DNA from 3 places in the Streptomyces sp. NPDC040718 genome. Region 1 is predicted to be linked to each of the others. Evidence: riboswitches for the same ligand, from Rfam matches in the RefSeq annotation. Region 1 holds a riboswitch; each other region holds the start of a gene.

Region 1 (9,661 bases):
TGCCGGCGGGACTGCGAGCGGTAGACGTGGGCCGCGGTCCGTTCGCCGAGCTGCTTGAGCCGGGTCGCCGTCGAGAAGGTGGAGAACCGATCCCGGTTCCCGGCCATGGTCCCGCCTCCCCTGTGCGCGCACTACGCAATACGTCCCCGCACACGGTACGGGACCGAGTGCGGGGACGTACGGAGGCTGGGGCCCCAGGGGTGTCCCCCCGGGGCCGTCGCCCTGAGGCGGTGTCAGCCCTTGAAGCGCGGGAAGGCGCTGCGGCCGGCGTACACGGCGGCGTCGTCGAGGATCTCCTCGATGCGCAGCAGCTGGTTGTACTTGGCGACGCGGTCCGAGCGGGCCGGGGCGCCGGTCTTGATCTGACCGCAGTTCACGGCGACGGCGAGGTCGGCGATGGTGACGTCCTCGGTCTCGCCGGAGCGGTGCGACATCATGCACTTGAAGCCGTTGCGCTGGGCCATCTCGACGGCGTCGAGGGTCTCGGTCAGGGAACCGATCTGGTTCACCTTCACGAGCAGGGCGTTGGCGGAGCCCTCCTCGATGCCGCGGGCGAGGCGCTCGGGGTTGGTGACGAAGAGGTCGTCGCCGACGATCTGGACCTTGGAGCCCAGGCGGTCGGTGATGGTCTTCCAGCCGGCCCAGTCGTCCTCGAACAGCGGGTCCTCGATGGAGACGAGCGGGTACGCCTCGACGAGCTCGGCGTAGTAGTCGGTCATCTCGGCGGCCGAGCGGGACTGGCCCTCGAACTCGTACTTGCCGTCCTTGTAGAACTCGGACGCGGCGACGTCGAGCGCGAGCGCGATGTCCTTGCCCGGGGTGTAGCCGGCCTGCTTGACGGCCTCGATGATGAGGTCGAGCGCGGCGCGGTTGGACTCCAGGTTCGGGGCGAAGCCGCCCTCGTCGCCCAGGCCGGTGGAGAGGCCCTTGGTGTGCAGGACCTTCTTGAGGGTGTGGTAGACCTCGGCACCCCAGCGCAGCGCCTCGGAGAAGGACTCCGCGCCGATCGGGGCGATCATGAACTCCTGGATGTCCACATTGGAGTCGGCGTGCGACCCACCGTTGAGGATGTTCATCATCGGAACGGGCAGCAGGTGCGCGTTCGGGCCGCCGAGGTAGCGGAACAGCGGCAGGTCCGAGGCCTCGGACGCGGCGTGGGCGACGGCGAGGGAGACGCCGAGGATGGCGTTGGCGCCGAGCGAGCCCTTGTTGTCGGTGGCGTCGAGGTCGAACATGGCCTGGTCGATCAGGCGCTGCTCGGTGGCGTCGTAGCCGACGAGCTCCGGCCCGATCTGCTCGATGACGGCGAGGACGGCCTTCTCCACGCCCTTGCCCATGTAACGGTTGGGGTCACCGTCACGGAGCTCGATGGCCTCGAAGGCACCGGTGGAGGCGCCGGACGGAACGGCAGCACGGCCGGTGCTGCCGTCGTCGAGGCCCACCTCGACCTCGACCGTGGGGTTGCCTCGGGAGTCCAGGATTTCCCGGGCTACGACGACGTCGATGGACGGCACGAGCATCTCCTTCTGGGATGTGACGCTGGGTGTGCGGTGGCGTGTGGCCGTGGGACGGCCCTGCCGACTAGAGCCTAACCGGCTCCGGGGTGTGGGCTGCCCGACCGCCCGGGTCCTGGGACGAAAAAGGGGCCGAATACCCGTCTTCCTGGACATAGGGCCCTTGATTCGCCGAGCTCGGTGGGAGGCCACACCACGGAAGACAGCGCTCCGGTTCCGGAATGCGGGTACCGGAGGACGACACGCCGCCGCCCGGCGCGTGGGGGGATACGCGCCGGGCGGTGGGGATGCTGCGGGGTGCCGCGAGAGTTACGCGGACATTCAGCTGAGCTTCAGCTTCTGACCCGGGAAGATCAGGTCGGCGTCGGACACGGTGTCCTTGTTGAGCTCGAAGAGCTTCTCCCAGCCGCCCTTGACCTTGTTGGCCGTGGCGATGGTGCCGAGGGTGTCGCCTTCCTTGACCGTGTAGCTGCCGTTGCCCGCCTGCGGGGCCGACGGCTTGCCCGGGGTCCAGTTGCCGGAGCCGGCGCCGGAGCCCTTGGTCTCGGTCTCGGTCTTCGGCGTGGACGGCTTGGCCGGAGCGGGCTTCGCCGGGGCCGGCTTGGCCGGAGCGGGCTTGGCCGGGGCCGGCTTCGTCTCGGGCTTCGGCTTGGCCGGGGTGGTCGAACCGCCGCCGTTGTACGAGGAGTTGGACAGGCCGACGCCGCAGTGCGGCCAGGCGCCCTTGCCCTGGCCCTTGAGGACCTTCTCGGCGATGGCTATCTGCTGGCCCTTGGTGGCCTGGTTGGCCTGCGAGGCGTACGCCTTGCCGCCGTACGCGGCCCACGTGGAGGACGAGAACTGCAGGCCGCCGTAGTAGCCGTTGCCCGTGTTGATGGACCAGTTGCCGCCGGACTCGCAGGCGGCGACCTTGTCCCACTCGGCCGCGGTGGCGGCGCTGGCGGTACCGGCGGCCATCAGGGGGGCCGCGACGGCGACACCGGCGACACCGGCGAGCGTGACGATGCGGACGGCCTTGGAGCCGCGGCGGTGCTTGCCCTTGCCGGAAAGCAGCATGGAGTTCTCCTCACCGACGCCTTCGAGGTGAGCTGTCGGGTTCGGGCGGATGAGTTGCCCGGTCACGCGGCGCGGCGCGTGTCTTCACCCCTAGCCGGTACGCGGGCCGTCTCTCAACGGCCTTTCCCGGCGCCTACCTTGGTTCCCCCGCTCCTGCCTTCGGCGCTTGCGCGACGACTGTTCCCTCCGGCCGCCGGCAGGATTCGGCGATGCGGTCGAAGGAGCTCGCGGTGGCGAGCGATTCAGAAGGTAGGCAGGTCTCTCCCCGATGTTCAACGTGTGATTTTGGGGAGAAACCGGCCTACTTGCCTTCTTCGAGAGCACGTTTGTGCAGGTGAGAGGCGGGTTTGCGGAAGTTCCGGAACGAGACACGCCAGTTGTCCGGAAGAGATGCATGTCTCATTTGGCGATAACGGACATTCAGCTCGTAATGGATGTCCGAACTGCCCTCTATTTCTTGGTTAGATCCAGGTTCTGTCCGGGCTTGATGAGGTCCGCGTCCCCGCCGATGACCTGCTCGTTGGCTTTGTAGAGCTCGCCCCAGCCCCCCTTGACGCCCTGGGCGTTGGCGATGTCCGAGAGGCTGTCGCCCGCCTTCACGGTGTACGTGGGCTCCGCGGCGGCGGCTGACGCCGTGCCAGGCGCCGCGGGCACCTCGATGGCCGCCGGGCCGCGGTGCTTGCCCGGGCCGTCGGTCGCCTCGGCGGACGGGGTGCCCGTCGGGGCGCCCGGGGTGGCCGGGGCGGTGGGCGTGACGCCCGGGGAGGGGGTGGAGCCCGGGGCCGTCGGGGTTGCCGGAGCGGTCGGGGTGCCCGGCGCCGTCGGGGTACCCGGGGTCGGCGTGGGCGTGCCCGGCGTCGTGGGCTGGACGGTGAAGTCCGGCTCGGGCATGACGGGCAGTCCGCTGGAGGGGCCCAGCGGGTAGTCCGGGAGCCCGCTCGGATTGGACGTGGCGCCCGGCGCCGGGGTCGGGGCCCCGAAGTCGGTGGAGGGCTTGCCCTTGCCCGTCTTCGGCACCGAGGCGTCGGGCCGGGTCGGGGTGGGCGCGACGGGACCGGGGTTCAGCTTGTCGCCAGGGTCCACCTCGGGCGCCGGGCCCTGCTGGGTCAGCCCGGCCGAGGCGGAGCACAGCGGCCAGGCCTGGGGGCCCTGGGAGGCCAGCACGCGCTCGGCGACCGCGATCTGCTGGGAGCGGCTGGCGAGGTCCGGGCGCTCCGCGTACGCGAGTCCGCCGGCGTTGCGCCACTGCTCCAGGGTGAACTGCAGGCCGCCGTAGGCGCCGCTGCCGGAGTTCGCGCTCCAGGTGCCGCCGCTCTCGCAGTCGGCGACCTTGTCCCACGTGGTGGTGTCGGCCGCGTTCGCGCCTGTGGCGGCGAGCAGCGGCATGGCCAGCGCGGAGCCTGTGACTCCTGCGGTGACGACGATCGCGGGTACCTGGCGGGGGCGTCTGTGGCGGCCGTTCCCGGGAAGCATGAGACTGCACCTTTCGCATAACGGCGGGGTAACGGCAGAACCTAGCCGCCTTCGAACGGATGTCACAAGTTCGGCGGTGGACTGACTTCCGGTCAGTTCGGCTTCGCGCGCGCCCTCATTCGTTCGGGACTGTGAAGCGGACGGGAAGGGTGCGCAGGCCCCGCATGATGAGCCCGCCGCGCCAGCGCAGGTCCGTAGGGGGAACCGCAAGTTCCAGATCCGGCAGACGCTTCAGCAAAGTTCCGAGGGCCGTCTGGCCTTCGAGACGGGCGAGCGGGGCGCCGAGGCAGTAGTGGATCCCGTGGCCGTACCCGAGGTGCTGATTGTCACTCCGGGAGAGGTCCAGGGTGTCCGGTTCGGCGAACCGCCCGGGGTCCCGGTCGGCCGCCGCGAGGACCACCAGTACCGGGTCCCCGGCCTCGACGTCCTGCCCGCCGAGGGTCAGCGGCCGGGTGGCGAACCGCCAGGTGGCGAGCTCCACGGGGCCGTCGTAGCGCAGCAGTTCCTCGACGCCGGTCTCCAGCAGCGCGCTCTCGCCGGCCGCGAGGGAGGCCTGGAGGCGCTCGCGCTGGTCCGGGTTCATGAAGAGGGAGTGGATGCCGTTGCCGATGAGGTTCACGGTCGTCTCGAAACCGGCGAAGAGCAGGATGAAGGCCATCGCCGTGGCCTCGGCCTCCGTCAGATGGTCTCCGTGGTCACTTGCCCGGATCAGATCTGAAATGAGGTCATTGCCCAGATCATCCCGCTTGCGGTGGATGAGTTCCCCGAGATACGTGCGCATCTGCTTCACCGAGCGGGCGACCCCGCCGCGCGGCCCGCCGCCGTGGCGGATCATCATCCCGGCCCAGTCGCGGAAGTCGTCCTGGTCCTCGCGCGGTACGCCGAGCATCTCGCAGATGGCGTAGATGGGGAGCGGGAACGCGAACTCGTGGATGAGGTCCGCCTCCCCCTTCCCCGCGAACTGATCGATGAGATGGTCGGTCAGCTCCTGCACGCGCGGGGTGAACTCGGCCACGCGCCGCGGGGTGAACGCCTTCGACACCAGCCGCCTCAGCCGGGTGTGGTCCGGCGGGTCGATGTTCAGCAGGTGCGTCATCAGCTCCGCCTTGCGCTCCCCCGGGATCCCGGTCTTGCCCTTGGCGTGCGCCGGCTCCGCGTGGTGCGCCGGGTTCTTGCTCAGCCGCTGGTCCGCGAGGGCCTGGCGGGCATCGGCGTACCGGGTCACCAGCCAGGCCTCGACGCCGCTGGGCAGCCGGGTGCGGTGCACCGGCGAGTTCTCGCGCAGCCAGGCGTAGGCCGGATAGGGGTCGGTCGCGAACTCCCAGTCGAAGAGCGTCGGCCCCTCGGGGCGGGACGGATCGGGCTGGGCGGCGGAGGTCTGATCGTGCACCCGTCGACCGTATCCCGGCTCGCCACCGGCCATCCCTTATGGCCGCTTCGTCGCGGCTGTCCGTAGATCGGACATCGCTTGACGCCAGGTTCTGCGACATTCCTACTTTCGGTTCTGTGGATGTCAGGATCTTGAAAAGCAGTTTCGCGGTGGTGGAGAGACGGGCCGAGCACGCGGTCAAGTACTTCTACTCCCACCTCTTCTGGCACAACCCCGGGCTCCGCGAACTCTTCCCGGCCTCCGCCGAGGACATGGAACGCCAGCGCGACCGGCTCTTCGCCGCGCTCACCCATGTCGTCACCCACCTGGAGAGCGAGACCCTCCTCCCCTACCTACGCGACCTCGGACGCGACCACCGCAAGTTCCTCGTCGGCCCCGAGCACTACGCCGCCGTCGGCGCCAGCCTGATCGCCGCCCTCGCCCAGACCTCCGGCGACGCCTGGACGCCGGCCGTCGAGAAGGCCTGGGGCGAGGCCTACCAGGTCATCGCCGACGCCATGACCGCCGGCGCGGCCGCCGACGACGAACCTCCCTGGTGGGAGGCCGAGGTGGTGCGCCACCTCCAGTACGGCGAGGACATCGGCGTACTGACCCTCGCACCGCGCACCCCGCTGCCCTACCTGCCCGGCCAGTACGTCAGCGTGAGCAGCGACCGCGTCCCGACCACCTGGCGCACCTACTCCCTCGGCAACGCACCCCGCCCCGACGGCACCGTCGACCTGCACGTCAGCCGGATCGACGGCGGCCGGCTCAGCACCGCCCTCGTCCGCGACGTCCTGCCCGGCGAGGTGCTCCGCCTCGGCGCCCCCGGCGGACAGCTCACCCTGCGCCGCGAGGACCGCCCCCTCACCCTCATCGCCGCCGGCACCGGCTGGGCACCCGTACGGGCCCTGCTGGAGGAACTCCTCCAACACCCTCCCGACCACGACGTACGGCTCTTCGTGGTCGCACGGGACGCCGCCCACCTCTACGACCGGCCCCTGATCGACCGGCACGCCGCCGCCTGCCGCTGGCTCGGCGTCACCTACATCACCCCCGCCCCCGGGCAGCACCGCAACCAGGCCACCGACCGGCTCGCGACCGCCCTCGGCAACCGCGCCCTGTGGCGGGAACAGGACGTCTACCTCAGCGGCCCGGCCCTGTTCATCGAGGAGACCACCCACCTCCTCCGGGAACTCGGAGCCCGCCCCGACCGGGTATTCCACGACACCGTCCCCGTCGCCGGCTCCCAGCGCACCCGGCCGCTGGGCTTCGGCGAGTGGTTCCTGCACCGCCCGTCCCCGCACTGGCACAACCCCTCGGGCCGCGCCCCGCGCGACTAGGCCGCGCCCGCCGGATTCCGCCGGCGCATACCGGGGCCGCTCCCCCGCCGCTCCCGCGCTACTCCCCCGACACGCCCTCGGCCGCCCGGATCGCGTCCCGGTAGACACGGGCCGCCGCACGCAGCGCCGCCTCGGGGTCGGTCCCCGACGCCTCGGCGCGCGCCGCCAGCTCCAGCAGCTCGTACCCGATGCCCTCGCCCCGGGGCAGCTCCACCGCCACCCCGCCCGTACGGGCCCGCCCGGCGAGCTTGGCCGCCAGCGCCAGGCCCGGCTGGCCCAGCGGGATCCCGTCGGTGACCGAGTCCCGCTGCTTCTCGACCGCCTTGGTGGCCTGCCAGTGGGCGCTGACCTCCTCCGGGGAGTCGGCCGTGGCGTCCCCGAACACGTGGGGGTGGCGCCGGATCAGCTTGTCCACCAGGTCGCCCGCGACGTCGTCGACGGAGAAGGCCTCCGCCCCGTCCTCGCCGCCGCCCTCCTCCTCGGCGATCCGCGCGTGGAAGACCACCTGGAGCAGCACGTCGCCGAGCTCCTCGCGCAGCGCGTCCCGGTCGCCGTCCTCGATCGCCTCGACCAGCTCGTACGCCTCCTCGATGGCGTACTTCACCAGCCCCTCGTGGGTCTGCCGCGAGGTCCAGGGGCAGTCGCGGCGGACCCGGTCCATGACCTGCACCAGGTCCAGCAGCCGCGCCCCCGGCAGGTCGTACGAGCCCGGCAACAGCTCCAGGTCGGGCATCGCGACCCGGCCCGAGCCGGCCAGCCTCGCCAGCCCGTCCGTCAGCCGCTGGTCGCCCTCCCCGGCCGGCAGCACCACGATCGTGCGGCCCCCGGCGCAGGCCTCTACGAGCGCGTGCGCGTCCGGGACCTCGTGCGACACCTCGACCCCCGCCTCGCGCAGGTACGGCAGCTGCGGGTGGCCCGGGTCGGCGCACAGCACCCGGTCCGCGGCGTGCAGGGTCTGCCACGCCGGCCAGGACAGCAGCCCGGGCGCGACCCGGTGGCTGGCGGTCAGCAGGACGATCCGGCCCGTGGGCTCGGCGGGAGCGGCGGCGGAGGCGGGGGTGTCGTTCACCCCCCGAACCTACCCCCGCCCGCAGCCCTCAGGCTCCGGCGGGTGCCGCCTGCTCGGGACGGGTCAGCTGGGTGATCCACGGCGTCTCCTGGTCCCCGAGCAGGATCTGCTGCGCGTCCCAGCGGCCGTAGCGCGGGTTGACCTCGATGTGCAGCGCCTTCGCCGCCTCCGCCAGCTTGGCCAGCGCCTTGTCCTGGCTGCCGTAGTGCGCGAAGACCTTGTCCCGCAGCAGCTTGAAGCGGGTGTCCGCCTCGATCTGCCCCGGCGCCAGCTGCGCCTGCTGGAGCGCCGCGTCCCGCAGCTCCTTCTCCCCGCCCAGCTGCTCGATCTGCGCCTTGCGGACGTCCTGGACCTCCTTCGGGCTCACGCTCAGCCCGGCGTCCTCGGCGGCCCGCTCCAGGACGGCGCTCTGGATCATCTTGTTCAGCTTGAGCCGCTCCAGCCCGGCGGTCGCGCCGATCAGCTGCGCGCCCTGCTCGGACTTGTTCTGGGCGGCGCGCACGTCGCCGACCTGGGCCTGGAGCGCCGAGGTGGTGATGCGCTCACCCCCGACGACGGCGGCGGTACCGGGACGGGTGCCGTCCGAACACGCGGTCAGCAGGGGGGCCGCCGCGAGCAGGACGGCGGAGACGGAGAGCGCTGTGCGACGGTGCAAAGGAGCCTCCAGGGCCGGGAGATTGTGCTTCGGTGCACAAGGGCCTTGCGGTGATCGATGGTATGCAGTCAGGGTGGCCCGAGCCACCGGTTCGACCAACGATTCCGGCGGTGTTGGGGTGCGAGTTCACCCCCGGTCACCGCGGAGTCCTTCCTTCCTGAGATCGTCGGTGCACCATGCCGACATCTCAGCTCGCCCAGCGTCAGATTCCGGACCGGCCCGCGACACAGGTCCCGCGGGGGGCCGGGCGGGGGGCGGGGGTGGCCGGGGCGGTGTTCGCCTCGCTCGTCACCGCCGTCGCGGTGTGCGGCGGGGACGCCGTCGCGCGGGTGTTCCCGTACGGGCCGCGGCACCGCAGCGTCAACGACCTCGGCAACCAGTTCGTACCGTTCCACGCGCACCTGTGGGACCTGCTGCACGGGCGGGCCGAGGGCGGGCTGCTGTTCAACTGGCAGTCCGGGTACGGGACCAGCTTCCTGCCCGACTTCGGCACGTACCTGACGAGCCCGTTCGCCGTGCTGGTGGCGCTGTTCCCGCGCGAGGACATCGACCTCGCCGTGTACGTGGTGACCGTGCTCAAGACGGCGGCCGCGGCGGCCGCCATGGCGTGGCTGCTGCGGACCCAGCGGCGCGGGCCGTGGTGGGCGGCCGGGCTGCTGGGGGCTTCGTACGCGCTGTGCGGGTGGTCGGTGATCGAGGCCGCGTACAACCCGATGTGGCTGGACGGGCTCGTCGCCTTCCCGCTGCTGTGCCTGACCGGCGAGTGGGCGCTGCGGGCGCGGCGGCCGGTGCTCGGGGTGCTGGTCGTCGCGGTGGGCTGGACCGCCAACTTCTACACCGCGTACATGGCCACGCTGGGCGCGGCGCTGGTGCTGGTGGTGCGGGTGGTGCTGACCCGGGAGGGGGCGCGCGAGCGGGCCCTCGTGGTGGGGCGGGCGGCGGGGACGACCCTGCTGGGGATCGGGCTGGCGGCGCCGGTGCTGGTGCCGCTGTTCCTCAGCACGAAGCAGGCGTACCCGGGCTGGTCGAAGGAGTTCGGGCCGGTGCCGTGGTCGGACTTCTTCGCCCGGCTGCTGCCGGCCACGTACTCCTTCAACTCCCCCGCCGTGTTCGTCGGCACCGGAACCCTGCTGCTGGTGGCGGCCCTGCCGTTCCACCGGGCGCTGCCGGTCCGCACCCGCT
Region 2 (9,661 bases), on a different contig from region 1:
CGGGCCCCCGCACCGACACGCCGGGGCTCTACCTCGCCGGTGCGTGGACCGCCACGGGCTGGCCCGCGACCATGGAGAGCGCCGTCCGCAGCGGACTCGGCGCGGCGCACGCCGCGCTGGCCGCTCTCGGCCGCCCCCGCGAACACCCCCTGCAGGAGGCGGTATGAGCACCACTACCACCAGCACCACCGGCACAGCACGTACAGGAACCAGAGGAGAGCCAGTGAACCCGGGGAACCCGGCTGTCGAGAACACGGATGCCGGCACGGGCGCGGCCGGAGGGGGAGCGGAGAAGTCCGACACCCTCGCGCTCCTCGAACGCGGCCGCGACCTGTCGACCCCCGTGCTCCGCGCGGCGGTGGGCCGGCTCGCGGCGCCCATGGACACCGTCGCCGCGTACCACTTCGGCTGGATCGACGCCCAGGGCAACCCGGCGGACGGCGACGGCGGCAAGGCCGTGCGCCCCGCCCTCGCCCTGCTCTCCGCCGAGGCGGCGGGCGCCGCCGCCGAGGTCGGCATCCCCGGCGCGGTCGCCGTCGAGCTCGTCCACAACTTCTCCCTGCTGCACGACGACCTGATGGACGGCGACGAGCAGCGCCGCCACCGCGACACGGTGTGGAAGGTGCACGGCCCCGCGCTCGCGATCCTGGTCGGCGACGCCCTGTTCGCCCTGGCCAACGAGGTCCTGCTGGAGCTGGGCACCGTCGAGGCCGGCCGGGCGACCCGCCGCCTGACCACCGCCAGCCGCAAGCTCATCGACGGCCAGGCCCAGGACATCTCGTACGAACACCGCGAGCGCGTCAGCGTTCGAGAGTGCCTGGAGATGGAGGGGAACAAGACCGGAGCCCTGCTCGCGTGCTCGGTGTCGATCGGTGCGGTCCTCGGCGGCGCCGACGACCGCACGGCCGACAAGCTGGAGGAGTACGGCTACCACCTCGGCCTCGCCTTCCAGGCCGTCGACGACCTGCTCGGCATCTGGGGCGACCCCGAGTCCACCGGCAAGCAGACCTGGAGCGACCTGCGCCAGCGCAAGAAGTCCCTGCCCGTCGTCGCGGCCCTCGCCGCGGGCGGACCCGCATGTGAGGAGCTCGCTCGGCTGCTCGCGGCCGACGCCAAGAGCAACGACTTCGAGAACTTCTCCGAGGAGGAGTTCGCCCACCGCGCCGCCCTCATCGAGGCCGCCGGCGGCCGCCAGTGGACCGCCGACGAGGCGCGCCGCCAGCACGCGATCGCCATTCGAGCGCTCGACGACGTGGACATGCCGCAGCGGGTGCGGGAGCAGTTCGTCGCCCTCGCCGACTTCGTCGTCGTGCGCAAGAGGTGATCTCCGCCGGAAAGTGGATATGAATCGCGAGTCGCCGGTCGGGGACCCCTTCTTAGGCAGCCCCGGCCGACGGCAGACCCGGGCACAGCCGAAGCTCTGTTCGAAGGGGAAGCCATGACAGCGACGACCGACGGCGGCGGTGCGATCACCGGCGGCGCGGATCCGCGACACGACAGCACGGCGGCCCCGGCCGCCGCTGCCGCCGGCCCGTCCGGCGGCGACACCGGCCTGCTGAAGGACGTACGGGAAGCCGCCGACCGGGCGACCGGCGAGCTGCTGGCCCGCCAGGACCCGGCGGGCTGGTGGAAGGGCGACCTGGAGACCAACGTCACCATGGACGCCGAGGACCTGCTGCTGCGGCAGTTCCTCGGCATCCGGGACGAGGCCGTCACCCGAGCCGCCGCCCTGTTCATCCGGGGCGAACAGCAGGCCGACGGCACCTGGGCCACCTTCCACGGCGGACCGCCCGTGCTCTCCGCCACCATCGAGGCGTACGTCGCCCTGCGCCTGGCCGGGGACCCGCCCGACGCCCCGCACATGGTCCGGGCCTCGGCCTGGATCAGGGCCCACGGGGGGATCGCCGCCGCCCGGGTGTTCACCCGGATCTGGCTCGCCCTGTTCGGCTGGTGGAGCTGGGACGACCTGCCGGAGCTCCCTCCCGAGCTGGTGTTCCTGCCGCCCTGGGTGCCGCTGAACATCTACGACTTCGGCTGCTGGGCCCGCCAGACCATCGTCCCGCTCACCGTGGTCTCCGCCCTGCGGCCCGTCCGCCCCGCCCCCTTCGCGCTCGACGAGCTGCACACCGACGCCCGCGACCCCAGCCCCGCCAAGCCCCTGGCGCCGCTGGCCAGTTGGGACGGGGCCTTCCAGCGGATGGACAGGGCCCTGCACCTCTACCGGCGGATCGCCCCGCGCCGGCTGCGGAAGGCGGCGATGGCCGCCGCCGGCCGCTGGATCATCGAACGCCAGGAGAACGACGGCTGCTGGGGCGGGATCCAGCCCCCCGCCGTCTACTCCGTCATCGCCCTGCACCTGCTCGGCTACGACCTGGAACACCCGGTGATGCGGGCCGGGCTGGAATCCCTCGACCGCTTCGCCGTGTGGCGCGAGGACGGCGCCCGGATGGTCGAGGCCTGCCAGTCCCCGGTCTGGGACACCTGCCTCGCCGCCATCGCCCTGGCCGACGCGGGCCTGCCACCCGACCACCCGGCCCTGGTCAGGGCGGCGGACTGGATGCTCGGCGAGGAGATCCGCCGCCCCGGGGACTGGGCCGTGCGCCGGCCGGGACTCGCCCCCGGCGGGTGGGCCTTCGAGTTCCACAACGACAACTATCCCGACATCGACGACACCGCCGAGGTGGTCCTGGCGCTGCGCCGGATCCGCCACCCCGAACCGGCCGGGCTGGAGGCCGCCGTCGCCCGCGGGGTGTCCTGGACCCTCGGGATGCAGTCGAAGAACGGGGCCTGGGGCGCCTTCGACGCCGACAACACCAGCCCCTTCCCCAACCGGCTCCCCTTCTGCGACTTCGGCGAGGTCATCGACCCGCCGTCGGCGGACGTCACCGCCCACGTGGTGGAGATGCTCGCCGCCGAGGGCAGGGCCGCCGACCCGCGCGCCCGGCGCGGCATCGCCTGGCTGCTCGCCGAACAGGAGGCGGACGGCGCCTGGTTCGGCCGCTGGGGCACCAACTACGTGTACGGGACCGGCTCGGTGGTCCCGGCCCTCACCGCCGCGGGGATCGCGCCCTCGCACCCCGCCGTCCGGCGGGCGGTGCGCTGGCTGGAATCCGTACAGAACGAGGACGGCGGCTGGGGCGAGGACCAGCGCTCCTACCAGGACCGCGCCTGGGCCGGGAAGGGCGCCTCGACCGCCTCGCAGACCGCCTGGGCCCTGATGGCCCTGCTGTCGGCGGGCGAGCGCGGGGGCGACGCCGTCGAACGGGGCCTGGCGTACCTGGTGGAGACCCAGCGCCCCGACGGGACCTGGGACGAGCCGCACTTCACCGGGACCGGCTTCCCCTGGGACTTCTCCATCAACTACCACCTCTACCGGCAGGTGTTCCCGCTCACCGCCCTGGGCCGGTACCTCCACGGAGAACCGTTCGGCCCGGACCGGCACCCCGTCCGGCCGGCGGGGGAGTCCTGATGCCGACCGTGCCCGCCGGAGCCGGTCCCCCGCCGCTGCTGGTCGCCTGCGCCCTGCGCATCGAGGAGGCGGCCCTGCGCAGCGCGGGCCGCGCGGCCGGAGGCGGCGGCACGGTCCTGCGCACCGGCATGGGCCCGCGCGCCGCCGACCGGTCGGTCGTCCGGGCGCTGGGACGGCCCGGGATGCACCGGGCGGCCGTCCTCGCGACCGGGTTCTGCGCCGGCCTGGTACCCGGCATGCACCCCGGCGACCTGGTCGTCGCCGAGGAGACCCGGGACCCCCGGGGAGTGGTCGCCTGCACCGGCACCGCCCTGCTCGCCGAGGCACTGGCCCGCGCCGCACCCGGCCGGACCGTGCACACCGGCGCACTGACCGGATCGGACCACGTCGTCCGCGGCCAGGAGCGCGCGCAGCTGCGCGCCACCGGCGCCGTCGCGGTCGACATGGAGTCCGCGGCCACCCTGTGGACCGCCGCGGGACCGGGACGCCCGGTTGCGGCCGTCCGGGTGATCGTGGACGCTCCGGAGCACGAGCTCGTCCGTATCGGCACGGTTCGCGGTGGAATATCTGCCTTCCGTGTACTACGTGCCGTACTGCCCGCGTTTCATGAATGGCACCGTTCGTTGCTGCTTCCCAGGAGGTGAATCCAGATGGCCATGCCCCTGCGACAGTCCATCAGGGTCGGGACCTATCTTCTCGAACAGAAGCTCCGCAAGCGCGAGAAGTTCCCGCTGATCGTCGAGCTGGAGCCGCTCTACGCCTGCAACCTCGCCTGCGAGGGCTGCGGGAAGATCCAGCACCCGGCCGGAGTGCTCAAGCAGCGCATGCCGGTCGCCCAGGCGGTCGGAGCGGTCCTGGAGTCCGGCGCGCCCATGGTCTCCATCGCGGGCGGCGAGCCCCTGATGCACCCGCAGATCGACGAGATCGTGCGCCAGCTCGTGGCCCGCAGGAAATACGTCTTCCTCTGCACCAACGCCCTGCTGCTCCGGAAGAAGATCGAGAAGTTCACCCCCTCCCCCTACTTCGCCTTCGCCGTCCACATCGACGGCCTGCGCGAACGCCACGACGAATCCGTGGCCAAGGAAGGCGTGTTCGACGAGGCCGTCGCGGCCATCAAGGAGGCGAAGCGCCGCGGATTCCGGGTGACCACGAACTCCACCTTCTTCAACACCGACACCCCGCAGACGATCATCGAGGTGCTGAACTTCCTCAATGACGACCTCCAGGTCGACGAGATGATGATCTCGCCCGCCTACGCCTACGAAAAGGCACCCGACCAGGAGCACTTCCTCGGCGTCGAACAGACGCGGGAACTCTTCAAGAAGGCCTTCGCCGGAGGCAACCGGCGCCGCTGGCGGCTCAACCACTCCCCGCTCTTCCTCGACTTCCTCGAAGGCAAGGCCGATTTCCCCTGCACCGCCTGGGCCATTCCCAATTACTCGCTCTTCGGCTGGCAGCGCCCCTGCTACCTGATGAGCGACGGCTACGTGCCCACGTACCGGGAGCTCATCGAGGACACCGACTGGAGCAAGTACGGCCGCGGCAAGGACCCCCGCTGCGCCAACTGCATGGCGCACTGCGGCTACGAGCCCACCGCCGTCCTCGCCACCATGGGCTCCCTCAAGGAGTCCCTGCGCGCCGCCCGGGAGACCGTCGCGAGCAATCGGGACGCGTCGGCATGAGCCCCGGACAGGGCGGGGGGGCGGGCGGCGCGGGGGCCGGCCGCAAGGGCTTCGACCTCGCCGCGCTCCTCGCCGAGCGCGGCGGGGAGCGCTACGAGCTGCACGCCCGCCACCTCAACCACCAGCTGCCCCGCATGCTGCACACCATCGGCTTCGACAAGGTCTACGAGCGGGCCGAGGGGGCCCACTTCTGGGACGCCGAGGGCAACGACTACCTCGACATGCTGGCCGGGTTCGGGGTGATGGGCCTGGGCCGGCACCACCCGGTGGTGCGCCGGGCCCTGCACGACGTCCTGGACGCCCAGCTCGCCGACCTCACCCGCTTCGACTGCCAGCCGCTGCCCGGGCTGCTGGCCGAGAAGCTGCTGTCGTACAGCCCGCACCTCGACCGGGTCTTCTTCGGCAACAGCGGCACCGAGGCCGTGGAGACCGCCCTGAAGTTCGCCCGGTACGCCACCGGGCGGCCCAGGATCCTCTACTGCGACCATGCTTTCCACGGGCTGACCACCGGCTCGCTGTCGGTCAACGGCGAAGGCGGCTTCCGCGACGGGTTCGCCCCGCTGCTCCCCGACACGAAGATCGCGCTCGGGGACCTGGCGGCGCTGGAGCGCGAACTCGCGCGCGGGGACGTGGCCGCCTTCGTGGTGGAGCCGGTCCAGGGCAAGGGGGTGCACGCCGCCCCGCCCGGGTTCCTGCGCGCCGCGCAGGAGCTCCTGCACCGGCACAAGGCCCTCCTCATCGCCGACGAGGTGCAGACCGGCCTCGGACGGACCGGTGACTTCTACGCGTACCAGCACGAGCCGGGCGTGGAACCGGACCTGGTGTGCGTGGCCAAGGCCCTCTCCGGCGGGTACGTCCCCGTCGGCGCGACCCTGGGCAAGGACTGGATCTTCCAGAAGGTGTACTCGTCCATGGACCGGGTGCTGGTGCACTCCGCCAGCTTCGGTTCCAACGCCCAGGCGATGGCGGCCGGGCTGGCGGTCCTGTCGGTCATGGAGGACGAGCAGGTGGTGGCCAACGCCCGGGCCATGGGCGACCTGCTGCGCGGACGCCTGGCGGCGCTCGTGGACCGGTACGAGCTGCTGCACGAGGTGCGCGGGCGCGGGCTGATGATCGGCATCGAGTTCGGCAAGCCCTCCTCCCTGGGGCTGCGCAGCCGCTGGGCCGTGCTCCAGGCCGCCCGAAAGGGCCTGTTCGCCCAGATGGTCGTGGTGCCGCTGCTGCGCAGGCACCGGATCCTCACCCAGGTCTCCGGGGACCACCTGGAGGTCATCAAGCTCATCCCGCCGCTCATCGTGGACGAGGCGGACGTCGAGCGGTTCGTCGGGGCCTTCCAGGAGGTCATGGACGAGGCGCACGGCGGCGGCGCCCTGATGTGGGACTTCGGCCGGACCCTCGTGAAGCAGGCGGTCGGCAACCGCTGAGGCGCGGCGGCGCCGGAGGGGGCCCGGGCGGCCCCCTCCGGCTGGCCGGGGTCAGCCCTCCAGGAGCCGGTCCCGCAGCCGGTCCAGGGAACCGGGCGCGAGCGCGAGCCCCTCGGCGAGGTAGCGCTCCACCCCGCCCCACTGCTCGTCGATGGTCGCGAAGGCCGCGAGCAGGTACTCCGCGCGGGCGTCGAACAGCGGCGCCAGCAGCTCCATCACCTCGGGGGAGCGGGCCTCGGGCGCGTCGCTGCCCCGGCGCACCCGGTAGCGGTTGTGCGGGGCGTTGGACTCCAGGTAGTCCGCCACGATCGCCTCGCGCTCGACGCCCAGCGCGAGCAGGGTCACCGCGACCGACAGCCCGGCCCGGTCCTTGCCGGCGGCGCAGTGCATCAGCGCCGGCACGCTGTCCAGCGCGAGGGCGTGCACGACGCGGCTGTGCTCGGCGGTGCGGGTGCGGATGATCGTGCGGTAGGAGTCGGTCATGCGGGCGGCGGCCCTGCCCCCGCCCAGGAGGCCGCGGAGCTGGTCGAGCTCGCCGTCGCGGACCATCCTCCAGAATTCGCGGCCGTCGGCCGGATCCGTCAGCGGGATGTTCACGTTTCGTACACCCGGCAGTTCGACGTCCGGGCCCTCCAGGGCCTGATCGGCTCCGTTGCGGAAGTCGAAGACGGTGTGGAGCCCCAGCGACGCGAGGAACTCTGCGTCGGTTTCGGTGGCATGCGCCAGATGTCCGCTTCGGAACAGTCGTCCCGGCCTGACCCTCCGTCCGTCCGTCGTCGGCAACCCGCCCACGTCACGGAAGTTGCGCACTCCGGTCAGTTCCGCGCCGGGTTCGGGCCCGGTGGGAAGGGGCTGGGGTATCTGCTGGGTCACGTGTACTCCTCCGCTTGGTTCGTGGTGTCCGAATTGGCCTGGTTGGGAACAACTTGCCATATGTGGAGGCGAGATCGGGCCGGGCTCCGTGAGCCAGATCATACGGTGACCGTGCGTGCCTGATCGCGGGAACCGAATTGCCTTGTGGGGACGGTTGTTGATGGTGCGGAATGGACGCAGGGTGACCGGAATTCCATTGATCCCCCATATCTGCGAATCCGTCAGGGAATTCGCGGCTTGTTGCCCGGTGCCCCGCTCGATTACCTTCGCGATCGATCCGGGTGGACCGCCTAATCCTGCCGCCGCCCGGGAACCGCACCCGACCATCGCGCGCGGCAGGAGCGGGGGAACCAGGTAGGCCGCTGCTCCGGATCATTTCCGGCTCAGCTAGGGGTGAAGCCGAACCCGTGCTCCGCACGTACGGCCGGACATCTCCAGTCCGAACCCGACAGCTCACCTCGCAGGCGCCGGAGAGGAATTCGCCATGCCCGGAAAGGGTAAGCACCGCCGTCCGAAGTCCCGTTCGATATCCCGCGGCTTCGCCGTCGCCGGAACCGGCGGAGCGGCCCTCGCGCTCCCGCTGATGGGTGCCGCCGGCGCCAACGCGGCCCCGGCCGCCGCCCCGGCCAAGTCCGCGCCCGCGCAGAGCTCGCAGGCCCCGGAGGCCCTCCGCGCCGCGGCCCCCGCGGCCGCGCCCGCGGCCGCGCCCGCGGCCGCCGAGCCCACCGTCTACACGGTCGTGCCGGGCGACTACCTCTCCAAGATCGCCGCCGAGCGCCACCTCGACGGCGGCTGGGAGCGGCTGTACGCCGACAACCACGAGGCCGTCGGCGCCGACCCGTCCCTCATCCACCCGGGCCTGAAGCTGACCCTCGTCGGCGGCGAGGCCCCGGCCGCCGCGCCGAAGGCCCCTGCGGCCCCGGCCGAGGAATCCTCCAGCGGTGCTCCGGCCGCCCCCGAGGGCGTGGGCGGCAAGGCCCAGTCCCCGAAGGCCCCGGGCAAGGCCGCCCGCACCTCCGGCGGCGCGGCCGCGCAGGGCTCGGGCGCCGCCGCCAAGAGCGAGAAGGCCGCCGCGCCCGCCGCCGCGTCCGGGTTCACCGCCCCCGTCGGCGGCGGCGTCTCGACCCAGTACCGGGCGAGCGGTGCCATGTGGTCCTCCGGCTACCACACCGGCGTCGACTTCATCGCGAGCACCGGGACCACCGTCAGGGCCGTCGGCGCGGGCACCGTGGTTTCCGCAGGCTGGGGCGGCGCGTACGGCAACGAGGTCGTCATCAGGCACGCCGACGGCAAGTACTCCCAGTACGGCCACCTCTCCTCCCTCTCCGTCTCGGTGGGCCAGAGCGTCACCGGCGGCCAGACGATCGGCCTCTCCGGCGCGACCGGCAACGTGACCGGCCCGCACCTCCACTTCGAGATCCGCACGGGCCCGTCCTACGGCTCGGACGTCGACCCGCTCGCCTACCTCCGCTCCAAGGGCGTGAGCATCTGACGGCACCGCCGTCGGCACGAGGACACGCGTGGGGCCGGGACCCGAGGGGGGTCCCGGCCCCACGTGTACTTATTCCTTATCCCCCGCGTGGTATAGATCACGGTCCGTCAACCCCTCATTACGTTGGCGTAGGTTGGTTGCCAAGGTGAAGGATGTCTTCCTGTGGCAGCGACGAAGACGACACTGAAGACCATCGGCTCGTACGCGGCGATCGGGGACAGCTTCACCGAAGGCGTGGGGGACCCGGGACCCGGGGATTCCCATCTCGGCTGGGCGGACCGGCTCGCCGTACTCCTGGCCGATCAGCGCGACGAGCACGACTTCCGGTACGCGAATCTGGCCGTGCGGGGCAAAGTACTCGACCAGATCGTGGCCGACCAGGTCCCGAGAGCCAAGGAACTCGCACCCGACCTCGTCACCTTCTGTGCGGGCGGCAACGACATCATCCGCCCCGGCAGCGACCCGGACGACCTCGCGGAGCGGTTCGAGGCGGCCCTGGCCGACCTCAAGGCCTCCGTGGGCCTCGTGATGATCACCACCGGCTTCGACACGCGGGGCGTGCCGGTCCTCAAGCACCTGCGGGGCAAGATCGCGACGTACAACGTCCACGTCCGAGCCATCGCCGACCGGTACGGCTGCCCCGTGCTCGACCTCTGGTCCCTCAAGACCGTCCAGGACCGCCGGGCCTGGGACGCCGACCGGCTGCACCTCTCGCCCGAGG
Region 3 (9,661 bases), on a different contig from region 1:
CGCTTCTGAGCCGCTAGGCGTTGTTGACCGGGAGGACGTCCGGGGAGAGGCTGCCCGCGTGGGCGGAGGCCGAGGTCATCAGGCGGCGGTGGTGGCGGCGGCACAGGACCTCGTAGCCGATCTCCTCCGCCGGGCGGTTCACGTCGCCGACCACCACCTGCGCGCCCTCGACCACCATCTGCCCGCCCACCGTACGGGCGTTGTGCGTGGCGCGGGCACCGCACCAGCACAGGGCCTCGACCTGGAGCTGCTCGATCCGGTCGGCCAGCTCGATCAGCCGCTGCGAGCCCGGGAAGAGCTTGGTGCGGAAGTCGGTGGTGATGCCGAAGGCGAAGACGTCCATGTGCAGGTCGTCCACGACGCGCGCCAGCTGGTCGATCTGCTCGGGCGCGAGGAACTGGGCCTCGTCGACGATCACGTAGTCGGCCTTGCCGCCCGCCGAGAGCTCCCGCACGAGGTACGCGTAGACGTCCATGGCGTCGGTGACCTCGACGGCGTCCGTCACCAGGCCCAGGCGCGAGGACAGCTTCCCCTCGCCCGCCCGGTCCTGGCGGGTGAAGATCACGCCGACCAGGCCCCGCGCGGAGCGGTTGTGCGTGATTTGCAGAGCCAGCGTGCTCTTTCCGCAGTCCATCGTTCCGGAGAAGAACACCAGCTCGGGCATGGGAAGTACGGGACCTTTCGGGTCTGGGTGGGAGGGGAGGACGCGGGCGGGAGCGGTCAGGTGCGGATTTCGAGCAGCGGGACCAGCTGCTCGGCCGCGGTCAGGGAGCCGTGCATCCCGGTGAGCGCCGACTCGTTGGGCTCGTTGCGGGAGGCGGTGATCGCGACGTCGGCCTGGGCCGCGGCGATCACGTCGCCGATCCGCCCGAGGACCCGCTCGTCGCACTCCCCCGGCGCCCCGAACCAACCCAGCTCCAGGGCCTCTTGGCGGCTCGCGACCCAGAACCGGTCGCCGAGCACCTCGCGCCACACGGTCAGTACGTCGGCCTCGGCCCCCGGCACCGCGTAGACGTGCCGGGCCCGGCCCTCGCCGCCCAGCAGGGCCACGCCCGCGCCCAGCTCCCAGTCCTCGTCGAAGTCGATCCGGGAGTCCTCGTCGAAGGGCACGTCGACCATGCCGTGGTCGGAGGTGACGTACAGGGCTGTGCGCGGCGGCAGCTGTTCGGCGAGGCGCTGCACGAGCCGGTCGACGTACATGAGCTGGCCGCGCCAGGCGTCGGAGTCCACGCCGTGCCGGTGTCCGGCTCCGTCGAGTTCGCTGAAGTACGTGTACACGAGCGAGCGCTCGCCGCCCGCGAGCTGGATCGCCGCGAGGTCCATCCGCTCCTCGCCGGTCATCCGGCCGTGGAAGGTGCCGCCGCTGAGCGCGATCTGGGTGAGCGGGGTGGTCTGGAAGTTCGGCGCGGACACCTGGGCGGTGTGCACCCCGGCCGCGTCCGCGAGCTGGAAGACCGTCGGGTACGGCTGCCAGGGCTTCGGCGGGGTCCACGGGTGCCAGCGGAGCTGGTTCATCAGCGCGCCGGTGGCCGGGTTGCGCACGGCGTAGCCGGGCAGGCCGTGCCGGGCGGGCGGCAGGCCGGTGCCGACGGAGGCCAGGGAGGTGGCGGTGGTCGCCGGGAAGCCGGAGGTGATCGGCCGGCCGGTGCCGCCGCGCGAGCTCGCGAGGAGGGAGGTGAGGAACGGGGCCTCGTCCGGGTGGGCCTTGATCTGCTCCCAGCCCATGCCGTCGACCAGGAACACGCAGTTCCGGTCGGCCGGGGCCAGCTCGGCGATCCCGGCGGTGAGGCCGGGTACGCCCTGGCCGGCCGCGAGGGTCGGCAGCAGGTCGGCGAGCGAGCCGGAGCCGTACTGCGGGACCGGGGCGCCCGCGAGGTCCAGCAGCTCCGGTTCGTCCTGCCAGTTCGACGGTACGGAGTACGACATCAGCGGGCGGGACCGGAGGTTGCCGCCGTCGCCTCGCTGAGTGCCTGCGCGAAGACCAGCGCCTGGCGCACCGTCTCGGGGCCGTCGCCGGCCTCGCTAACGCGCAGGCTGAGGTCGTCCGCGGTGGAGTTGCCGGTGTAGCCGTGGTCGGAGTCGCAGTTGGGGTCGCCGCAGGCGGCGGGCTCCAGGTCGATGCGCGAGACCGCGCCCCAGCCGATGGTCAGGACGACCTCGCGGGGCAGCTGGCCGGGCGTGTACGACTCCGGGTTGGCCACGACGCGGCTGAGCACCACGGAGGAGATGCTGGAGAGCTTGACCGACTCGGTGGAGGTGGTCGCGTACGGGGACGGCGACCCGGCGTCGGCGGCCTGCTCGTCGGTGTGGCTGACGATGAACCGGTTGCCGGTCAGGACCAGCACGGTGACGTGCCGGCGCACCTCGTTGGAGTCGAAGGTGGTCTCCTGGTGGACCAGGTACGACGAGATCGGCTCGCCGCCCACCGCGGCCTCCACCGCCTCGGCCACGAGGGCCGGGTAGTAGCCGCTGCGCTCGATGGCCGTGCGCAGTCCCTGGGTCGTCGTACCGGATTTCGCCATGAGGTCCATCCTAAGGCCCGTACGGCCTCCCCCTGCCTGCCGTGCGCTCAGTAGCTCGGCAGCGTGCGGGGGCCGACGTCGGTCCGGGCGGGCGGGTGGGCCACGCGGACGGTGGCGCTGAGCACGGAGAGGCCTTCGGTGGCGACGACGACCGGCTCCAGCGAGACCCCGGTCACTTCCGGGTGGTCGTCCACCAGCCGGGACAGCCGCAGCAGCAGCTCCTCCAGGGCCGGGGTGTCGACGGGGTCGCTGCCGCGCCAGCCGAAGAGGAGCGGGGCGGCGCGGATGGAGCGGATCAGGGCGGCGGTGTCCCGGTCGGTGGCGGGGACCAGGCCGTGGGCGGTGTCGCCGAGCAGTTCGGAAGGGACCCCGGCGAGCCCGAAGGAGAGGACGGCTCCGGCGGCGGGGTCGACGGTGGCGCGGACGACGGTGTCGACCCCGCGGGGGGCCATGGTCTGCACCACCGGCTGCAGCTCGGCCGGCTTGCCGAGGGCCTCGGTGAGCTCCTCGTACGAGCGCCTGAGCTCGGCCTCGGTGGTGAGGTCGAGGCGTACGCCGCCCAGGTCGGCGCGGTGGCGCAGGTGCGGAGCGGTGGTCTTGAGGGCGACCGGGTAGCCGAGCACCCGGGCCGCGCGGACGGCGGCGTCGGGGCTGGGGGCGGGGAGGGTGGGCAGCACCCGGATCCCGTAGCGGCCGAGCAGCTCGCGGGCGTCGGCCTCGTCCAGGGTCAGCGCGGCGTCCTCCTCGACGCCGGCCAGCAGGGCGGCGAGCCGGGCGGCGGCGCCCGGCTCGTCGATGTCCTCGTACTCGGGGACCTGTCCGGTCTCCGTGTTGTCCCGGCGCCACCGGGCGTACCGCACGGCTTCGGCGACGGCCTTCACGGCGCGCTCGGCGGCCGGGTAGGCGGGGATCCGGCCGGCGCCGTCGAGGCCGGGCGCGGCGCCGTCGAGGCCGGGCGCGGCGCCGTCGAGGCCGGGCGCGGCGCCGTCGAGGCCGGGCGCGGCGCCGTCGGCAGGGGCCTCGGCGGGCGGCGGGGACGCGGTGGGGGGCGTGTCGCCGGCCGCGGCGGCCAGGGCTTCGACGAGGTCGCCGAGTTCCACGTGCACGACGGCCACGGGCTTGCCCGGGACCCCGGCGACGGCCTCCCGCAGCGCCTGCGCGAGGTCGTCGGCCAGCTCGCGGTCGCTCACGGACGGGATGGCGGTGACGACGACGGCGTCGCAGTCGTCGGAGGCGAGCGCGGCGGTCAGGGCCGCGCGGAAGTCGGCCGGGCCGGCGGCGGTCGTCAGGTCCAGCGGGGGCAGCGGGCGCAGCCCCTCGGTCAGGCAGGCGTCGTAGGTGAGCACGCCGAGGGACTCCGAGTTGCCGAGGATCGCCACCCTGGGCCCGGCCGGCAGCGGCTGCCCGGCCAGCAGCAGGCCGACGTCGACCAGCTCGGTGACGGTGTCGACGCGGATGACGCCGGCCTGGCGCAGCAGCTCGGAGACGGTGGCCTCGGGGAGCCGGGTGCCGGGGACGACGTGTCCGGCCGGGGTGTGGCGGCCGCCCCGGGCGACGACCACGGGCTTGGCGGCGGCCGTGCGGCGGGCGAGGCGGGTGAACTTGCGCGGGTTGCCGAGGGTTTCCAGGTACATCAGGGCGACGTCGGTGGCCTCGTCCTCGTACCAGTACTGGAGGATGTCGTTGCCGGAGACGTCGGCCCGGTTCCCGGCCGACACGAAGGACGACAGTCCCTCGCCGCGGCGCAGCAGGGCGGACAGCAGGGCGATGCCGATCGCACCGGACTGGGTGAACAGGCCGATCCGGCCGCGCGCGGAGGCGGGGGCCGGGGCGAGGCAGGCGTTCAGCTCCACCTCCGGCGCGGTGTTGATCACCCCGAAGGCGTTCGGCCCGATGAGGCGCATCCCGTACGAGCGGACCTGCCGTACCAGTTCGCGCTGGCGGGCGAGTCCGGCCGGGCCGCTCTCGCCGTATCCGGCGGACAGGACCACCAGCCCCTGCACCCCGTGCTCGCCGCAGGCGGCCACGGCGTCCGGGACGCGGTCGGCGGGGACGGCGATCACGGCGAGGTCGACGGGGGCGCCGATGTCGGCGAGGCCGCGGTAGGCCCGTACGCCTTCGAGGAGGTCGCCCTCCATGCCGGGGGCGCGGGCCTCGTTGACGGCGTAGAGGTGTCCGCGGAATCCCCCGTCGCGCAGGTTGCGCAGGGCGGTGGCGCCGACGCCGGCGCCGGAGCGGCTGGCGCCGATCACCGCGACGGAGCCGGGGGCGAGGAGGCGCTGCACGGAGCGGGCCTCCGCGCGCTGTTCGCGGGCGCGCTGGACGGCGAGGGACTCGGCGGTGGGTTCGAGGTCGAGGGTGAGGTGGACGGAGCCGTCCTCGAAGCTGCGCTTCTGCTGGTAGCCGACGTCCGTGAACACCTTGATCATCTTGGTGTTGGCGGGCAGCACCTCGGCCGCGAACCTGCGGATCCCGCGCTCCCGGGCCACCGCGCCGATGTGCTCCAGCAGGGCGGAGGCGACTCCGCGGCCCTGGTGGGCGTCCTGGACGAGGAAGGCGACCTCGGCCTCGTCGGCGGGGGCGGAGGCGGGCCGTCCGTCGGGGCCGATGCGGTCGAAGCGCACCGTGCCGATGAACTCCCCGCCGATGGTCGCGGCGAGGCCGACGCGGTCGACGTAGTCGTGGTGCGTGAAGCGGCGGACGTCGCGGTCCGAGAGGCGGGGGTAGGGCGCGAAGAAGCGGTAGTACTTCGACTCGTCCGAGACCTGTTCGTAGAAGCTGACCAGGCGGCCCGCGTCCTCGGTGGTGATGGGGCGGATCCGGGCGGTGCCGCCGTCGCGCAGCACGACGTCCGCTTCCCAGTGGGCCGGGTACGAGGGGTCCGACGCGGTGGTCATGGGGCCACCTTAAGGGGCGGTCCGGCCAGGTGTGCGGGTGCGGTGGGCGGCCCGCTCGGCGAGTGCGCGGCGATTACGGCGGACCGGGGCGAACCGGTGCAAGCTGGGGAGGGTCGAACGGCGGTGGATGCGGGCCGAAGGTCGGTCCGAGCATTCCGGACGGCGTGAGAGACTGGTCTAGACAACCCGTAGAACCTGAAGGGCATCACCATGGCAGAGCGCCGCGTCAACGTCGGCTGGGCCGAGGGCCTGCACGCTCGTCCCGCCTCGATCTTCGTCCGGGCGACGACCGCCTCCGGAGTTCCGGTGACCATCGCGAAGGCCGGCGGCGACCCCGTCAACGCCGCGTCGATGCTGGCGGTCCTGGGCCTCGGCGCCCAGGGCGGCGAGGAGATCGTCCTGGCTTCCGACGCCGAGGGCGCGGACGCCGCGCTCGACCGCCTCGCGAAGCTGGTCGCCGAGGGTCTCGAGGAGCTCCCCGAGACCGTCTGACCCTTCGGGTCCGGTAGCCCGGAAGCCGCAGTCCCCGCCACCCCGGGGGCCGCGGCTTCCGTGTTTCCCCTTCGGGGAGTCCGCGAATTCTGCGCGACGGAATCGAGCCACAGACACGCAAAAGCGGATGCACAAAAGTGGATGCACAAAAGCGGGAACCCGGAAGCCGCGCGAATTCCGCCGACATACGGGAGCACCCGGATATCCCTCCGTTGTATACGGGATTTGTTAATCAGGAGCGCTCGCCGTGTTTACGGCAGGTTGCGGATTCCTCACCCTCGGGCGGTGCGCCGCCGCCGACCGCTGCGCGTGCTGCGCGGTCAGGGTCCTGGCCCGCTCCGCGTCCCCGCGGGCGACGGCGTCCACGATCGCGGCGTGCTCGGCCCAGCACTCCGCGGGCTGCGCGGGGGCCTCGACCACGTACATCCAGGCGATCTTGTGCCGGGTCTGGGTCAGCAGGGCGATCAGCCCCGGGCTCCCCGAGGCCTGGGCCAGCGTCTCGTGGAACCAGCCCCCCAGGGAGCGCAGGTCCTCCCCCTGCGCCCGGCCGGCCCGCTCCCGGCCCAGCCTGACCAGTCCGCGCAGCACCTTCAGGTGGCCGTCGGTGCGCCGGCGGGCGGCGCGGGAGGCGGCGAGCGGCTCCAGCAGCATCCGCAGCTCCAGGAGGTCGGCCGCCTCCTGCTCGGTCGGCTCGGCCACGCAGGCGCCCGCGTGCCGCCGCGTGGTCACGAAGCCCTCGGACTCCAGGGTCCGCAGCGCCTCGCGGACCGGGACGCGCGAGACCCCGTAGCGGCGTGCGAGCACCTCCTCGGTCAGCCGGCCGCCCGGCCCGAAGAATCCGGAGACGATGTCGTCGCGAATCGCTGTGCACACCGCGTGCGCCGGAATACGCAAGGCCGGACCTCCGCTGGTTTCGGTTCGGTTTATCGTGGCCGTGCTGCGACTCTATTGCAACACGCGACAAATTTCCGAGCGGGGAGCGGAAATGCGATGAGAAATACGAAGAAGGCCCCGGCTCAAAGAGCCGGGGCCTTCTTCGGTGAAGCGCCGTGCGGGTGCGGGTCAGATGCCCACGCCGTGGCTGCGCAGGTAGGCCAGCGGGTTGATGTCCGTGCCGTACGTGGCGCCGGTGCGGGCCTCGAAGTGCAGGTGCGGGCCGCTGGAGTTGCCGGTGGAGCCCGACAGGCCGATCTGCTGGCCCGGGGTAACCGTTTCGCCCGCGGAGACGCTCAGCGAGTCCAGGTGCCCGTACTGGGTGTAGGTGCCGTCGTTGTGGCGGATGACGACGTTGTTGCCGTAGGCGCCGCCCCAGCCGGCCTCGACGACGGTGCCCGCGCCCACGGCGTGGACGGAGGTGCCGGAGTCGGCGTGGAAGTCGATGCCCGTGTGGCTGCCGGAGGACCACATGCCGCCGCCCGCGCCGTACGAGGTGCTGACGTACGAGCCGTCGATGGGGGCGACGAAGGTGTTGAGGCGCTTGCGGGCCTCTTCCTTCGCGGCCTTCTCGGCGGCCTCGCGCTCGGCCTTCTCCTTGGCCTCGGCGGCGCGCTTGGCCTCGGCGGCCCGCGTCTTCGCCTCGGACTCGGCCTGCGCCTGCGCGGCGACGGCCTCGGCGGCGCTCTGCTGGGTCGCGGCCTGGACCTCGATGTCGTCCTGCAGACCGTCGGCGACGACGATCGCGTTCTGACCGGTGTCCTCCATGGACGGAGCGCTGCTGTTGTCCGCCGCGAAGGCCGGAGCGGCCAGGGTGCCGACCACGCCCGTGGTGGCGAGGGCGGCGATGCCGGCGTAGCCGGCGGTCTTGCGGCTCAGACGGCTGGAACCACGGTGCTTACCAGAACCGGCGGCACGACTGCCAAACGCCATGAAGGGGGTGATCCTTTCCTTCCCTCTCGCCTACCGGGTTAGCTGACGGGTTCGGAGCAGGAAGGTCTCCTACGGGCCTCCTCTTGCGAGGGGGTCCGATTCACCCCAGGGACGCATGTGGGTCCCCGGCTCCCCAGGCTCGCGCCTGACGGGGACTCGGCGATCGCTGTCCGGTGCCGCGGGTGCGGCGGGTACGAACTGACGAACAGCACGGCCGACGCTAGGCGGATCATCAGTCAATCGCCAAACAGACGAGCGCTTTTGTTGCGTACGCCACACCGCATACCTGCAACCACGCCACCAAACGGACAAAGGGGGCTCCGGTGGATGTTCCACCGGAGCCCCCTGGAAACGGGCCGGATTCCGGCCCGTCTCGGGCCTCGCGCCGCTCAGTTGGCGACGACGGTGACCTCACCGATCCCGAGGGCCAGTACGGGCTCCTCGATCTGGGCCGCGTCGCCCACCAGGACGGTGACCAGTCGGTCCACCGGGAAGGCGTTCACGACGGCCGAAGTGGCCTCCGCCGTACCGGTTTCGGCCAGCCGCGCGTACAGCCGCGCCTGGTAGTCGTCCGGCAGCTCCTGCTCGACCTGGTCGGCGAGCGTGCCTGCGACCGAGGCGGCCGTCTCGAACTTCAGCGGGGCCACGCCCACCAGGTTCTGCACCGCCACGTCCCGCTCGGCGTCGGTCAGTCCGCCCTCCGCGAGGGTCCGCAGCACCTTCCACAGGTCCTCCAGCGCCGGACCCGTGTTGGGGGTGTCCACCGAGCCGCTGATGGCGAGCATCGAGGCGCCCTTGCCGTCGGCCGTCGAGCGCAGCACCTGCCCGAAGGCGCGCACGCCGTAGGTGTAGCCCTTCTCCTCGCGCAGCACCTTGTCCAGGCGTGAGGTGAGGGTGCCGCCGAGGCAGTAGGTGCCGAGCACCTGCGGGGCCCAGACGATGTCGTGCCGGTCCGGCCCGATCCGGCCGATCAGCAGCTGCGTCTGGACGGCTCCCGGCCGGTCCACGATGATCACGCGGCCCGTGTCGTCGGCCGTCACCGGCTGGACGGGGCGGGGCGCGGCGGTGTTGCCGGTCCAGGCGCCCAGGGTGTCCGCCAGCAGGGCGTCCAGGTCGATGCCGGTCAGGTCGCCGACGACCACCGCGGTGGCGGTGGAGGGGCGTACGTGGGCCTCGTAGAAGGCGCGCACGGCCCCGGAGTCGATCCGCGCGACCGTCTCCTCGGTGCCCTGGCGCGGGCGGGACATGCGCAGCGTCGCCGGGAACAGCTCCTTGGAGAGTTCCTTGGCGGCGCGGCGCTGCGGGTTGGCCAGCTCGTGCGGGATCTCGTCGAGCCGGTTGCGCACCAGGCGGTCGACCTCGCTGTCGGCGAAGGCGGGCGCGCTCAGGGCCTCGGCGAGCAGGGCGAGCGCCTTGGGCAGCCGGGAGGCCGGGACCTCCAGGGAGACCCGCAGGCCGGGGTGGTCGGCGTGCGCGTCGAGCGTGGCACCGCAGCGCTCCAGCTCGGCGGCGAACTCCTCGGCGGAGTGCTTGTCGGTGCCCTCCGACAGGGCGCGGGCCATGATGGTGGCCACCCCGTCGAGGCCCTCCGGCTCGGCGTCCAGCGGGGCCGCGAGGTTGACCTCGACCGCCACCACCTGCTGGCCGGGGCGGTGGCAGCGCAGCAGGGTCAGGCCGTTGGGGAGCGTGGAGCGCTCCGGGGCCGGGAAGGCCCACGGCTTCGCCTCGCCGGCCTGCGGCCGCGGGTGGAAGGTCATCGTGACGGCTGCGGTGTCGCTCACTGCTCCGCCCCCTCGTTCTCGTCGTGCTGCTCGGTCTCGTGGGCCTCGGCGCCGGCCAGCGGCTCGTAGACCAGTACCGCGCGGTTGTCGGGGCGCAGCCGGG

What was found. Region 1 has a riboswitch for cyclic di-AMP ahead of ACZ597_RS25455 (transglycosylase family protein). Riboswitches for the same ligand answer to the same signal wherever they lie in the genome.
Region 2: another riboswitch for cyclic di-AMP. It lies ahead of ACZ597_RS15475 (LysM peptidoglycan-binding domain-containing M23 family metallopeptidase); the one in region 1 lies ahead of ACZ597_RS25455 (transglycosylase family protein).
Region 3: another riboswitch for cyclic di-AMP. It lies ahead of ACZ597_RS20220 (M23 family metallopeptidase); the one in region 1 lies ahead of ACZ597_RS25455 (transglycosylase family protein).

What each region holds. Positions count from the first base shown of each region.
Region 1 is NZ_JBVIXO010000011.1:85,917-95,577, forward strand. Features, by position in the region: gene ACZ597_RS25445 (FtsB family cell division protein) at 1-107, opposite strand, end outside; gene eno (phosphopyruvate hydratase) at 234-1,520, opposite strand; gene ACZ597_RS25455 (transglycosylase family protein) at 1,836-2,570, opposite strand; cyclic di-AMP (ydaO/yuaA leader) riboswitch at 2,573-2,745, opposite strand; gene ACZ597_RS25460 (transglycosylase family protein) at 3,021-4,043, opposite strand; gene ACZ597_RS25465 (cytochrome P450 family protein) at 4,159-5,433, opposite strand; gene ACZ597_RS25470 (globin domain-containing protein) at 5,583-6,755, shown strand; gene ACZ597_RS25475 (nucleoside triphosphate pyrophosphohydrolase) at 6,814-7,824, opposite strand; gene ACZ597_RS25480 (SurA N-terminal domain-containing protein) at 7,853-8,479, opposite strand; gene ACZ597_RS25485 (YfhO family protein) at 8,656-9,661, shown strand, end outside.
Region 2 is NZ_JBVIXO010000005.1:278,580-288,240, reverse strand. Features, by position in the region: gene hpnE (hydroxysqualene dehydroxylase HpnE) at 1-167, shown strand, start outside; gene ACZ597_RS15505 (polyprenyl synthetase family protein) at 224-1,324, shown strand; gene shc (squalene--hopene cyclase) at 1,439-3,469, shown strand; gene ACZ597_RS15495 (phosphorylase family protein) at 3,469-4,113, shown strand; gene hpnH (adenosyl-hopene transferase HpnH) at 4,120-5,151, shown strand; gene ACZ597_RS15485 (aspartate aminotransferase family protein) at 5,148-6,575, shown strand; gene ACZ597_RS15480 (tyrosine-protein phosphatase) at 6,627-7,448, opposite strand; cyclic di-AMP (ydaO/yuaA leader) riboswitch at 7,766-7,928, shown strand; gene ACZ597_RS15475 (LysM peptidoglycan-binding domain-containing M23 family metallopeptidase) at 7,933-8,940, shown strand; gene ACZ597_RS15470 (SGNH/GDSL hydrolase family protein) at 9,103-9,661, shown strand, end outside.
Region 3 is NZ_JBVIXO010000007.1:209,722-219,382, forward strand. Features, by position in the region: gene ACZ597_RS20185 (VOC family protein) at 1-9, shown strand, start outside; gene ACZ597_RS20190 (thymidine kinase) at 14-664, opposite strand; gene ACZ597_RS20195 (alkaline phosphatase family protein) at 721-1,926, opposite strand; gene ACZ597_RS20200 (DUF5998 family protein) at 1,926-2,522, opposite strand; gene ACZ597_RS20205 (bifunctional acetate--CoA ligase family protein/GNAT family N-acetyltransferase) at 2,570-5,419, opposite strand; gene ACZ597_RS20210 (HPr family phosphocarrier protein) at 5,630-5,911, shown strand; gene ACZ597_RS20215 (GntR family transcriptional regulator) at 6,140-6,805, opposite strand; gene ACZ597_RS20220 (M23 family metallopeptidase) at 6,974-7,777, opposite strand; cyclic di-AMP (ydaO/yuaA leader) riboswitch at 7,790-7,949, opposite strand; gene ACZ597_RS20225 (M16 family metallopeptidase) at 8,167-9,534, opposite strand; gene ACZ597_RS20230 (M16 family metallopeptidase) at 9,555-9,661, opposite strand, start outside.